Metabacillus sp. KUDC1714: one gene and its partner. The protein of the gene in region 2 interacts with the protein of the main gene of each other region in a pairwise test. Links are inferred from orthologs where the notes say so. Each region holds a gene or a part of one and is shown on either strand. Other genes may lie near its edges.

What was found.
Region 1: the proteins of HUW50_RS00340 (region 2) and purT interact in binary tests that used the Escherichia coli proteins (3 or more experiments, as listed by UniProt). The link is inferred for Metabacillus sp. KUDC1714 from one-to-one orthologs.

What each region holds. Positions count from the first base shown.
Region 1 is NZ_CP055263.1:5,268,942-5,274,782, reverse strand. Bases 45-2,966 are described here. They hold purT (phosphoribosylglycinamide formyltransferase 2), read left to right. Parts: upstream 45-887; coding sequence 888-2,045; downstream 2,046-2,966. Other genes in these bases: zwf (glucose-6-phosphate dehydrogenase), read left to right, coding at 2,870-2,966; HUW50_RS24325 (hypothetical protein), read left to right, coding at 2,331-2,507; HUW50_RS24335 (LysM peptidoglycan-binding domain-containing protein), read left to right, coding at 45-656. Outside these bases: more of HUW50_RS24335, read left to right, coding at 1-44; more of zwf, read left to right, coding at 2,967-4,375; gnd (phosphogluconate dehydrogenase (NAD(+)-dependent, decarboxylating)), read left to right, coding at 4,452-5,345; HUW50_RS24310 (DUF3052 domain-containing protein), read left to right, coding at 5,486-5,841. UniProt on the Escherichia coli protein: Involved in the de novo purine biosynthesis. Catalyzes the transfer of formate to 5-phospho-ribosyl-glycinamide (GAR), producing 5-phospho-ribosyl-N-formylglycinamide (FGAR). Formate is provided by PurU via hydrolysis of 10-formyl-tetrahydrofolate.
Region 2 is NZ_CP055263.1:69,404-78,015, reverse strand. The notes cover bases 2,963-5,961. They hold HUW50_RS00340 (polyprenyl synthetase family protein), read left to right. Parts: upstream 2,963-4,019; coding sequence 4,020-4,904; downstream 4,905-5,961. Other genes in these bases: dxs (1-deoxy-D-xylulose-5-phosphate synthase), read left to right, coding at 5,230-5,961; HUW50_RS00345 (exodeoxyribonuclease VII small subunit), read left to right, coding at 3,772-4,023; xseA (exodeoxyribonuclease VII large subunit), read left to right, coding at 2,963-3,779. Outside these bases: accC (acetyl-CoA carboxylase biotin carboxylase subunit), read left to right, coding at 1-359; HUW50_RS00365 (Asp23/Gls24 family envelope stress response protein), read left to right, coding at 409-792; transcription antitermination factor NusB, read left to right, coding at 1,058-1,441; bifunctional methylenetetrahydrofolate dehydrogenase/methenyltetrahydrofolate cyclohydrolase FolD, read left to right, coding at 1,475-2,332; more of xseA, read left to right, coding at 2,427-2,962; more of dxs, read left to right, coding at 5,962-7,131; HUW50_RS00330 (TlyA family RNA methyltransferase), read left to right, coding at 7,128-7,979; ahrC (transcriptional regulator AhrC/ArgR), read left to right, coding at 8,250-8,612.

The DNA.
Region 1 (5,841 bases), 5.2 Mb from region 2 along the record:
GGGGATATTTTTCCTTAATTAGGTCCTCCGAAAGAAAAGGAGAAAATGATCGGACATGGGCTATATCAGATTGCTATGCAACACCGATCACTTGGTCGCCTGATGGAAGAAAAATTGGTTACCTTTCTGCTTGTAATGAACAAGGAATTGCCAGTGAAATGTGGGTGGTAGATATTAAGCATCCAGCTCCGATTCGCTTAGTTGAAGGTGTTCAGATCACTTCCTTACAATGGTCTCCTAAACAAAATAGCGAACAGTGGAAGACCTTTATAAGCGACGTATATAAGGTTCGCTTAACCTATCCAGCAAGCTGGAAACAAGTTGGAGATGAAAGATTTGAAGGACTAGACGGCTTTTTCCAAATTTCTGCTATTTCCAGTAGTTCAAATATTGATGAGGTATGTCGTAATGAAGCATTCCATCAATTGATGCCATATGGGTCTCAACCAACAATAAATAAAAGCAATATTCAATCACAAGATGCATGTTTTATCTACCCTTCTCAGGATCAGCCACAGGAAATGAAGGGGCAGGCTGCATTAATTGTTAAATACCCAGAACCTATTCAAATCCAGGGTACAATTTATCAATTCTTTATTTTATGGGCTGATATGGATCATATAAATAAGATAGGATCTACACTCAATTTTATCTGAAAACTAATCTAGACAGACACGGTGTTCGAAAGTACCTGTCTGTTTTTTGTTTTTTAATACAATTCTTGAACTTTGGATTAATAACCAACCGAAGGACGGTTAATCGATATATTTCAAATGAAAATTCATATATAATTGTGATATGAAGGTTTAAAATACGAATGAAATTGCTTTTGATTTATTGATTGTTCGTTTATAATATCGGTAAATGGATAGAGGAGGATATGAAGCATGTATAATTCAAAGAAGATTTTATTGCTAGGGTCAGGTGAATTAGGAAAAGAGGTTATGATAGAAGCTCAACGTCTTGGTGTTGAGACGGTTGCTGTTGATAGATACGAAGGTGCACCTGCAATGCAAGTGGCACATCGAAGCTATGTTATCGATATGCTTGATCCGAAGGAAGTAAGGGATATTGTTGAAAAGGAAAAACCTGACTTAATTGTTCCAGAAATTGAAGCAATTGCAACTTCTGAACTTATCAAATTAGAAGAAGAAGGCTTTCAAGTGATCCCCACTGCACGGGCGGCAAAACTAACGATGGATCGTGAGGGGATTAGAAGACTTGCTGCAGAGACATTACAGCTACCAACAGCAAAATATGAATTTGCTGATACATATGAAGAATTTGAGCAAGCTACAAGAAACATTGGTTTTCCGTGCGTAATTAAGCCACTTATGAGTTCATCAGGCAAAGGACAAAGTGTTTGCCACTCAAAAGAAGAGATTGAGGAATGTTGGAAAATAGCAATGGAGGGTGGAAGAGTGCAAAACGGAAGAGTCATTATCGAAGAATTCATTCGATTTGATTCGGAAATCACACTGTTAACCGTTCGTGCGGTTAATGGAACAAAGTTTTGTGCACCAATTGGTCATATCCAAAAAGATGGAGATTATATTGAATCTTGGCAGCCACATCAAGTGACTGAGGGACAAATTCAAGAGGCAAAAAAAATTGCTCAGGTGATTACAGATGAGCTAGGTGGTTATGGATTATTTGGTGTAGAGCTATTCCTTGCTCAAGATAAGGTTTATTTTAGCGAAGTCTCCCCACGTCCGCATGATACAGGATTAGTTACTCTAGTGACACAAAATTTATCTGAGTTTGCTCTCCATATTCGAGCTATATTGGGCTTTCCAATTCCTGAGATAACGCTTGTAACACCTGGCGCAAGTCGCCCATTAAAAGCAATCGAAGAAATGAATGAATATCGAGTCGAAGGATTAGAACAAGCTCTAGCTGTAACAAATACGCAGGTGCGAGTATTTGGAAAACCTGTAACAAAAGTTGGTCGTAGAATTGCAGTTACCTTATCTACAGCAGAAACCGTTGAAATTGCAAAAAAACAGGCTAAAAATGCTCTGGATTATTTAACGATTAAACAATAACAATTACATTTAATTTCCCAGGGAAGCGCAGGTTTAGACACCGTTATCGATTTTTTGTGTTTTTTATGTCATATTACAGAACTCCGAAAGAGAAAGTCCATTCCTTTAGGTGTGGGAGTATCAATTGTAATAAATATATAATTTGTTTGTAACTTGGTAAAATCATAAGATGCCTTAGGGATAAATATACTTATATGGGAGCATAAATCCAAAAGAATTCAGATCTGAAACTACACTTTTTAGTTAAATACTGCTCCTTAATTAGAAGAAGCAGGAGGGAACCACATGACGTGTAAAAGCTGTGATGGTAGTAGATTAATAAACTGTCAGAACTGTTCTGGAGAAGGTTTTGATTTCGGTAATCACAAGTGTGATTCATGTTCTGGTGAGGGTGTCATTGCATGTTCAACATGTGAAGGAAAAGGATCGATTGGATTTTTTAAATGGTTAAAGTCTAGTTAATAATATCTAAATGAAATCAAGTTAACTAAAAGCTCTACTAATATTACATTTAAAATGTGGTGGAAATAAATCAAGAAGAGCCTAACGCTTAGATGATTGTAAATAAAATCATTTGTGATTAGGCTCTTTTTTTATGAGTTTTTCGAGTGATATCGAAAGTTATCTTTAATTAGTTTACATAACTATATTATAGTTAATTGAATTTTTAGGTTTATTCAACATCATTATGTTCTGCATTCCTATTATATTCATTCCAAGTTGATTTCCCAATGTTGTGGTAGATGTTGAAAATAATAAACGCTCGATTGGACACATTAAAATAAAAAGGAAAGAATCTGATCTCGACAACTGGAGGAATCTAAATGGATGCTATGACCTTTGTCTTATTTGGAGCAACAGGGGATTTAGCTAAACGAAAAATTATCCCCGCACTATACAGTCTATATGTTGATCAGAAATTGCCTCCTTCATTTTCTTTCATTGGAGTAAGTTTAATTGAATTATCAGATGAGGAGTTTCACGAGAATGTTGAACAATCTGTACATACATTTTCTGAAGGTGGATCAAATGATTATTCGAAATTAAAAGATTTTCTTCCATCCATTCGTTATTGTAAATTAGATGTGACAAATGAAGGTGAGTATAAAAAATTACTTAATCTTATTCAACTACGTGAAGAGGAATTGAATATTCCTGAGAATCGGATGTTTTATATGTCTGTTGCTCCAACATTTTTTGATGTCATTGCCTTGAACATTAAAAAAAGTGGGTTGGGATCGACTAGAGGATGGAAACGTCTTATTATTGAAAAACCATTTGGACATGACTTAAAATCAGCTCAAGAATTAAACGAGAAATTGAGCACTACCTTTCAAGAAGAGGAAATTTATCGGATAGATCATTATCTAGGTAAACCGATGGTGCAAAACTTGGAGGCATTAGAATTTGCAAATCCGATATTTCAAACTCTGTGGAACAATCAACACATTGCCAATATTCAAATTACTGCAAGTGAAACAGTTGGAGTCGAAAAAAGAGCAAGCTATTATGATAAAGCTGGCGCAATTCGCGATATGTTTCAAAATCATATGATGCAATTGTTAATGATGACAAGCATGCATTTACCAAAACGAATTACTGCAGAAGATATTCGAAATGAAAAAAAGAAAATCATTGAATCTGTTCGTCCATTGAAAAAAGAAAATGTTCGTTCAGATGTTATTCGAGGTCAATATGGTTCAGGTGAAATTGATGGAAAATCAGTTATCGGGTATATAGAAGAACCTGGAATTACACCATCTTCTAAAAATGATACATTTGTTGCCGTTCGATTGTGGATAGATGACCCTTTTTGGCAGGGAGTACCATTTTATATTCGAACCGGCAAACGAATGAAGAAGAAGTCCACACGTATAGTCATTGAATTCAAAAATCCTTTAAAAGAGTTATATGTTAATCAAAACGAGGACCCAACACCAAACTTATTAATCATCGGGATTAACCCAAACGAAGGAGTATCTTTACAATTAAATAGTAAAAATCCATTAAAGGATGGAAAAATCGAGCCAATAAACATCGAATTTTCAGCTGACCAAGACGATGTTCCAAAAGCTTATGAGCTCTTACTATTAGATGCTTTTGAAGGAGACGCTACTTTCTTTGCTCATTGGAAGGAGGTTGAACTATCTTGGAAATGGGTTCAACCTATTCTAGAAGCATTTGAAGAAAATCTTGTTCCTCTTCATATTTACCCATCAGGATCCTATGGACCGGATGCTTCTCATCGATTACTTGAAGATGATGGATTTGGCTGGTGGTTAGACAAAAAATCTCTTGAATCATCAAAGGTTGCTCCTCAAGAAAGCTAATGATTAAAAAGAACAACTTTTTTGTAACATTTTTAGTGTGATTAAATTCGAATAACTTTGCTAGGAGGTAGAGAATGTGAAGGTAGGAGTCATTGGTCTAGGGAAAATGGGATTAAACATTAGCAAGAATCTTCTTGACCACAATCACGAAGTTGTTGCGTTCGATATAAATTCAAGTGCGATCGAGGAAATTAAAGAGTATGGTGCCAAAGGTACTTTAAGTTTAAAAGAACTTGTTCAATCGTTGGAAAAGCCAAGAGTATTGTGGATTATGGTCCCACATTCAGTTGTAGATTCATTAATTAACGATGTGACCCCATTCTTAACAGCCGGAGATATTGTCATTGAGGCTGGTAATTCACATTATAAAGAATCAATTCGCCGTTCTGAAGAATTCAAAAAAATTGGGGTAAGCTTTCTTGATGCAGGTACATCAGGTGGCATGGAAGGTGCTCGTAATGGTGCAAATTATATGGTAGGCGGAGATCCAGAGGCTTGGAGGATTGTAGAACCAATTTTCCGAGATACCGCAGTTGAAAAAGGCTATTTATATACTGGGAAATCTGGTAGTGGTCACTTTTTGAAAATGGTTCATAATGGAATTGAATATGGCATGATGGCAGCGATCGGTGAAGGATTTGAAGTTTTAGAAAAGAGTGAATTTGAATATGACTATGAAAAAGTAGCTAGAGTTTGGAGTAACGGTTCAGTTATCCGTTCATGGCTTATGGAGTTAACTGAAAGTGCATTTTCAAAAGATGGAAAATTGGAAGATATTAAAGGAGTCATGCACTCATCAGGTGAAGGGAAATGGACAGTTGAAACTGCATTAGATTTACAAGCAGCTACTCCTGTAATCGCCCTGTCACTCTTAATGCGTTATCGATCCTTGGAGAATGATACATTTACTGGAAAAGTTGTAGCAGCATTACGAAATGAATTTGGTGGACATGCTGTTGAGAAAAAGTGAAATATAGATATCATAAGAGAGTCTTTTGACTCTCTTATATTTTTGTTTTCTTAATGTTGATTAAAGAATTATGTGATGATATAAATAGGGAGATTATATTGATTCAGATCGTAAGAGCAAAAGAAAGGAATGAAATAAAAATGTCAGATATTCATCCGGTTATTAAGAAGCTACAATTTAAAGACCAAGGACAACATATATTAATTATAAATGCACCAAAAGCATATGAAGAGGTTATGACTGGGTTTGAAGGTGAAATACATATTAATGCTGAGGATGAAGGATATGATTTTGTACAAGTTTTCGGTACATCTAATGTGGAGTTGCAAACTTTTGCTCGTAGCGCTGAAGCCTATGTAAAAGAAGATGCTCTCTTTTGGCTTTGCTATCCTAAGAAATCATCAAAACTTTACAAAGGGTCAGATTGCAGTCGTGAAAGTGTAACTAAAATGCTTACCAATGAAGGCTACGAGCCTGTTCGACAAATTGCTATCGA
Region 2 (8,612 bases):
ATGGCTGGGCAATCGAATGCCGAATTAATGCCGAAAATCCAGAAAAGAACTTTATGCCATCTCCAGGTAAAATTGAGATGTACTTGCCCCCTGGTGGTCTAGGTGTTAGAGTAGATTCAGCGGTATATCCAGGATACTCAATTCCACCATACTATGATTCAATGATAGCAAAGTTGATAACGTATGGTGCAACAAGAGATGAAGCAATTGCTCGAATGAAGCGTGCATTAAGTGAATTTGTTATAGAAGGAATTTCTACAACAATTCCATTTCATATGCGACTTCTTGAACATGAAAAATTTGTATCAGGTGATTTTAACACGAAATTTTTAGAAATGTATAAGGTCATGGATTCGTAAATTTATTCGGAGGTGCTGACCCTTGAAAGATACTAATAACGTTTTAGAAATGAATCAAGATTATAACGGTTTAGGCAAAGTAGAGATTGCTCCAGAAGTAATAGAAGTCATTGCAGGTATTGCAGCATCAGAAATAGAAGGTGTTGCGTCAATGCGTGGAAACTTTGCAGCAGGAGTAGTTGAGCGATTGGGTAAGAAAAATCACGGTAAGGGTGTAAAAGTTGAACTTACTGAAGAAGGCATCGTTATCGAAGTTTATTGTGTCATGATTTTTGGTGTATCTATTCCTACTGTGGCACAAAAAATTCAGGATAACATCCGTCAAGCTTTACTGAACATGACAGCTTTAGAAGTTAATGAAGTAAACATACATGTTGTGGGAATTCAATTCGAATCACGTACACAAGAAGTTGAAGTTGATCAAGAAATGTAATTTGAATTAATCTTTGATCAAGAGCAAAACCAGAGGGTTGGCCCCTTTGGTTTTCTTTTGTTTTTGAAAGTGTTTATAGATTTTCAGGCGACTGGTTATATTGTTATTATAGAAATAAAATAAACCACGAATGTTTTATAAAAATAAAGCCTTTTCATTCGGAAATACATAAAAACAATCGATTTTCGGCATGAATCTGACAGTTGGATATGGTATGATCACTTTATGACATTCGACTTTTAAACATTAAAGGAGCAAGTAAAGAATGAAACGAAGAACAGCAAGAGAAAAGGCACTACAGGCGCTATTTCAAGTGAATGTTAGTAATATAGAACCAAATGAAGCAATTGAGCATGTACTAGACGAGGAGACTCCAGATCAATTTATGAACAGTCTTGTTTTCGGAACAATCGAACACGAAAAGGAGCTAGACGAGTTAATTACGCCTCACCTAGTTAATTGGACAATTGATCGCTTAGCGAATATCGATAAAACGATCTTACGTATGGCTGCTTATGAGCTAAAATATGAGGAAGTTCCAGCAAATGTAACATTAGATGAAGCAGTGGAACTAGCAAAAGCGTTTGGGGATGATCATTCTAGTAAATTCGTCAATGGTGTCCTTTCTAAAATCAAAAAAGGCCTGTAAAGAGGTAATGCAAAGTTTGAGGAGGAATTAGAAATGACTGCAACTATTATTGATGGAAAAGAATTATCAAAAACAAAACGAAGTGAATTAGCAAAAGAAGTGGAACAAATTAAAGCAAAAGGCTTATTACCAAAGCTAGTCGTTATTTTAGTAGGGGACAACCCTGCTTCACTTTCCTATATTAGAGGGAAACAAAAGGCATCTGAGGAAATCGGTGTTGGCTTTAAATTAGAAAATTTCCCTGAATCTTTTACAGAAAAAGAATTGCTTGATGTAATTGAGCACTACAACAATAATGATGAATACCATGGGATATTAGTTCAACTGCCACTTCCTGCACATATTAACGAAACGGCTGTTGTTGAAAAAATTTCACCCTTAAAAGATGTTGATGGCTTCCATCCGATTAATATTGGTCGTATGATGACAGGTCAAGAAACATTTTTACCTTGTACACCAGCTGGAATTGTTGAAATGATTAAGTCAGTTGGCGTAGAAATGACTGGGAAGAATGTGGTTGTTGTTGGAAGAAGTAATATTGTCGGAAAACCAGTTGGACAACTTCTTTTAAACGAACATGCAACAGTTACTTACTGTCATTCAAAAACGAAGGATTTATCAGCTTTTACGAAAGAAGCAGACATTTTGGTAGCTGCTGTTGGCCGCGCTAATTTTATTAAAGGCGAGGACATTAAACCAGGAGCTGTTGTCATTGATGTAGGTGTTAACAGACTTGAAACTGGTAAATTATGTGGTGATGTTGTTTTTGATGAAGCGAAGGAAGTTGCAAGCTACTTAACACCAGTTCCAGGTGGAGTAGGTCCGATGACTATTACGATGCTAGCTCATAATACAGTTCAATCTGCGAAACAATTTCTAAGTACTAAATAAAACATACTTAAAAGCGGGACGGAGAAACGATCTGTATTACTCCGTCCCTATTCAGTCATTTTAAAGTTATTAGTTTAGTAAAGGAGGTTGTACTATGAGTGAAATAAAATATGTAACAGTTACAGCCTTAACGAAATACATAAAACGTAAATTTGATGTTGATCCTCATTTAACCGATATTTGGATAAAGGGTGAGATCTCAAATTTCAATTTACATAGTCGTGGTCATATGTATTTTACATTGAAGGATGAAAAGGCAAGAATTCAAGCCGTCATGTTCGCCGGTGCCAATAAATCCCTAAAGTTTAAACCGGAAAATGGTATGAAGGTTCTTATCCGTGGCGAAATCTCGGTTTATGAACAAAGTGGTGGCTATCAGGTTTATGTGAAGGAAATGCAGCCAGATGGTATCGGTAGTCTGTATTTAGCTTACGAGGAGCTGAAAAAAACTCTGCAAAAAGAAGGTCTTTTTGATCCAGTTCACAAAAAGCCAATACCAAAATATCCGGATCAAGTTGGGGTCATAACTTCACCTACAGGTGCTGCGATTCGTGATATTTTAACAACGATCAATCGTCGTTACCCACTTGCAAAGGTTATTTTAATACCAGCTCTTGTACAAGGAGTTCAGGCAGGTGCTTCTGTAGCGAAAGCAATAAAACAAGCGAATCAGCTAAATACATTAGATGTTTTAATTGTTGGTCGAGGTGGAGGCTCAATTGAAGAACTATGGGCGTTTAATGAAGAAATCGTAGCAAGAGAAATTTTCGCATCACAAATACCAATTATCTCTGCTGTAGGACATGAAACAGATTATACAATTGCTGATTTTGTAGCCGATTTACGAGCTCCTACACCAACAGGTGCTGCCGAACTAGCTGTACCTCATTTTTCCGAATTAATGGATCGCTTATTAGAACGTAAAAATAGGCTTAAAAGAACCATGCGGGAGAAAATAACCTCAAATAAAGACCGGTTAAACCATTATCAAACATCCTATGCCTTTAAATATCCAAAACAGCTTTATTTACAAAAGGAGCAACAATTAGATTTAATTGTTGAACGCCTTAATAAAGAAGGACAACGGGCCATCATTCATAAAAAAGACTCCTTCACACATGTGAAAAATCGACTAGCAAATGTACATCCAAAGGGTCAAGTGAAACGCTCAATGGAAGCGTATCAATTATTGTTTAAAAAGCTTAATCGAGAAATGAGTTCTGTACTAACCTATAAACATTCGCAATTTAATGAAACAATTGCTAAACTAAATGCATTAAGTCCGCTAAGAGTTATGGACAGGGGCTATAGCCTTGTTTATCATGAAAAAGAACTTGTTAAAAGTATTAATCAAATTGAGGCAGGACAGATGGTAAAAGTACAACTTAAAGATGGACAACTAGACTGTAAAGTACAGGGAATAGAGGAGAGATCCGTTCATGAGTAAGGAAGAGCAAAAAGCTAAGGAAGTATCCTTTGAACATGCCATGCAACAGTTAGAGGAAATCGTTGGGAAGCTTGAGGAAGGAGATGTACCACTTGAAAAGGCCATTGAATACTTTCAAAAGGGTATGGAACTTTCAAAGCTTTGTCATGATAAGCTACAGCATGTAGAAAAACAAATGGATTTTATTTTACGTGAAGATGGGGAATTAAAGCCATTTGAGCTGCAGGAGGAAGAAAAAGCGTGACCATACAGCTTAACGACTTTTTAGTTTCACGTAAACAAATCATTGAAAAAGCAATGCCTGAGTATATTGAAAAGCTTCAAGCACCAAAAACATTAAAAGACGCAATGCAATATTCATTAGAAGCAGGCGGGAAACGCTTGCGTCCAATTCTTGTTTTAGCATTGCTTCATACATACAAACAAACTGAAAAATTAGGTATAGCTACAGCTTGTGCGGTTGAAATGATTCACACCTATTCACTTATTCATGATGACCTTCCGTGCATGGATGATGATGACTTAAGACGTGGAAAGCCGACAAACCATAAAGTTTTTGGCGAAGCAATGGCCGTTTTAGCAGGTGATGGACTTTTAACACAAAGCTTTTCTCTAATTGTAAATGATCCTTATCCTTCATCGGAAAACAAGCTTCGCGTTGTTTCAGAACTAGTAAAAGCAGCTGGAGCAGAAGGCATGGTTGGTGGACAGGTTGCTGATATGGAAGGGGAAGCAAAAAATTTAACCCTTGAAGAACTTCAGTACATCCATGAAAACAAGACAGCTAAACTCCTCGGATTTAGCATCATTTCAGGTGCGATTTTGGCGAGAGCCCCTGAAGAGGATATCGAAAAACTACGTCAGTATGCTTATCATCTTGGTATTGCATTTCAAATTCGTGACGATATTTTAGATATTGAAGGGAACGAAGACGTTATTGGGAAGCCTGTGGGATCTGATACGACGAATGAGAAGACAACATATCCCTCCATTCTAACGATGCAAGGTGCAAAAGAAAAACTTAATGATCACATTGACCACGCAAAGACGATTTTAAATAGTTTATCTGTTTATTCAAATTTACTTGTACAAATGTGTGATTTAATAGCAAATAGGGATCATTAATCATGACGAAATTAAGTGTGAAGGATTTTACTAAAACCGTTTCCAATAGGTAGCGGTTTTTTGTCCTATTTACTCGATTTTTCAGAACTTCTCCACGCAGTGATGGACATAAAATATTGTAATTAAAGCTATTTTATGGTAAGTTTTTGCTTGCACATATTTGTCCTTTTAATAAGGGAAGTATTAGATGCTAAGATTAAATCTTAAATTGTTTTCAAATAAAAGAAGTTTACGTTAAAATATAAAGATAAGACTAAGGTATAAGAACAAATTATATACAAACACGAATATAGAATCAAACTGAACCCGAAAGTGAGTGATCCATTTGGATCTTCTATCCATTAAAGACCCAAGCTTTTTAAAAAAGCTATCGAATAACGACCTTGAAAAACTTAGTGCGGAAATTAGGCAATTTTTAATTGAAAAGCTATCAGAAACTGGTGGACATATTGGTCCAAACTTAGGTGTTGTTGAGCTAACAGTTGCCCTTCACAAAGTTTTTGACAGTCCTAAAGATAAATTTATTTGGGATGTAGGACATCAATCCTATGTTCATAAAATATTAACTGGAAGAGCGAATGAATTTGATACTTTGCGTCAATACAAAGGCCTATGTGGTTTTCCGAAACGCAATGAAAGTGAACATGATGTGTGGGAGACAGGTCATAGTTCAACATCATTATCCGCCGCAATGGGTATGGTCATTGCAAGAGATTTAAAGAAAACAAATGAACATATAATTCCCATAATCGGTGATGGAGCACTAACTGGTGGCATGGCTCTTGAGGCCTTAAATCATATCGGGCATGAGCAAAAGGATATTATCGTTGTTCTAAATGACAATGAAATGTCGATTGCCCCTAACGTTGGTGCGCTTCACAATGTTCTTGGCCGACTAAGAACAGCCGGAAAATATCAGTGGGTTAAAGATGAGCTTGAGTATTTATTGAAGAAAATTCCAGCTGTAGGCGGGAAACTTGCGTCAACAGCTGAACGAGTGAAAGATAGTTTAAAATATATGCTAGTCTCAGGTGTGTTTTTTGAAGAATTAGGTTTTACTTATTTAGGACCAATTGACGGACATAATTATGAAGATTTATTTGAAAATCTTCAATATGCTAAAAAAACCTCAGGACCAGTTCTTCTTCATGTGATCACGAAGAAAGGAAAAGGGTATAAACCGGCAGAAACAGATACAATTGGTACATGGCATGGCACTGGACCTTACAAAATTGAGACTGGTGATTTCTTAAAACCAAAAGTTGTTGGACCAGCTTGGAGTAAGCTTGTAAGTGATACAGTACTTAAGCTTGCTCGTGAGGATGAGCGAATTGTCGCTGTGACACCAGCAATGCCGGTTGGATCTAAGTTAGAAGCTTTTGCGCAAGAGTTCCCGGACCGAATGTTTGACGTTGGAATTGCTGAACAGCATGCTACCACAATGGCAGCTGGACTTGCTACCCAAAACATGAAGCCGTTTTTAGCAATCTATTCAACATTTTTACAACGAGCATATGATCAAGTTGTTCATGATATTTGCCGTCAAAATTTAAACGTATTTATTGGAATTGACAGATCTGGACTAGTTGGTGCCGATGGAGAAACCCATCAAGGCGTTTTTGATATTGCATTTTTACGACATTTGCCAAACATGGTACTTATGATGGCAAAAGATGAAAATGAAGGCCAACATCTTGTTAATACAGCTTTGAAATATAATGATGGACCTATCGCGCTACGCTATGCACGTGGAAATGGAATCGGTGTGAAAATGGATGAAGAGCTTAAAGAAATCCCGATTGGATCGTGGGAAGTTCTTAGAGAAGGTAGAGATGCTGTTATTCTTACCTTTGGCACGACAATTGAAATGGCAGTTGAGGCAGCTGAAACCTTAGCGAAACAAGGTAAATCGATTCGTGTGGTTAATGCACGTTTTATCAAACCTTTAGATGAATACATGCTTCATGATATCTTTGCTGAACATATTCCTGTATTAACCATAGAAGAAGCTGTTTTACAAGGTGGATTTGGAAGTGCTGTTCTAGAGTTTGCCCAAGAAAATAACTATTACGAATCAAAGATTTCCCGTATAGGTATACCAGATCAGTTTATAGAACATGGTAGTGTTTCTAAATTACTCGAAGAGATCGGTATGACAACAGAAGATGTTATTATCCAACTTAAAGCAATGATGCCTGAAAAAGAGAAAAAGGTACTTAGATCATGAGCAGTAAAAAGGAAAGACTAGATATTTTATTGGTTGAAAACGGTTTGTTTGAAACAAGGGAAAAAGCGAAGCGTGCGATTATGGCAGGAATTGTATACGGAAATGAAGAACGTTTAGAGAAGCCAGGAGAAAAGGTTTCCCGTGACCTTGTACTAACGATAAAGGGGAATACTCTTCCTTACGTAAGTCGTGGAGGCTTAAAGCTTGAAAAAGCAATGAAAGATTTTGATCTACATGTACGAGATAAAATCATGATTGATATTGGTTCTTCTACAGGTGGTTTTACAGATTGTGCTCTCCAAAATGGTGCTAAGCTCTCATATGCGGTAGATGTAGGCTACAATCAATTAGCATGGAAGCTACGTCAAGATGAGCGTGTAGTCGTTATGGAGCGGACAAACTTCCGCTATTCTACAGCTGCTGATTTTGAAAAAGGGTTACCAGAATTTGCATCGATTGATGTGTCCTTTATTTCGTTAAAGCTTATTTTACCTGTATTAAAAACAATTTTAGTTTCACATAGCGATATTGTGGCTTTAGTAAAGCCGCAATTTGAAGCAGGAAGAGAGCTAGTTGGAAAAAAAGGAATTGTTCGCGATCCAAATGTTCATGAGCTTGTTCTAAATGACATGGTCAGCTTTGCCCTAAAAGAGGGGTATGATATTTATAACTTATCATACTCACCGATCACAGGTGGAGATGGAAACATCGAGTTCCTTTTACATCTTCGCTTCGAAGGATTGCAAGAGGAAGGAACAAATCATTTTGGTATTCCTGCTAGTGATGTTGTTGAAGAAGCACATGCAAAACTAAAAGAGAATAAACTCAAAGAAAAGCAGGAAAATTAGCAATTGCTATTATCCTGTTTTTTTCTTGATGGAGAATACAGCTTGCTATCCTCTTTGGTTTTTCTAAATTATCTGGATATTCATGCAACTTATGAATTATTAGTTTTTTATCATTATAAGACAAAATAGCCCCGATAATCATTGTTTTATGCAGTTTAATCTAAATGATTTTTATTAAAACTGTACTTTTTAAGGGTTTTAATATAAGATGTAAGGTATAAACATGCAGAAAATGTATAAAAATGCATCATTGCAAAAAGGGGTGCTTTAATGAATAAAGGACAGAGACATATAAAAATTCGTGAAATAATATCAAACAATGATATTGAAACACAAGATGAATTAGTTGATTTATTAAAAGGAATGGGCTTTAATGTAACACAAGCAACAGTATCCCGTGATATTAAAGAGCTTCATTTAGTAAAAGTTCCAATGATGGATGGACGCTATAAATACAGCTTGCCTGCCGATCAGCGCTTTAATCCATTACAAAAGTTAAAACGTGCTTTAATGGATGCCTTTGTTAAAATTGACTCAGCTGGCCATATGCTTGTTATGAAGACTCTACCTGGAAACGCAAATGCAATTGGTGCTCTAATTGATAATCTTGATTGGGATGAGGTTTTAGGTACG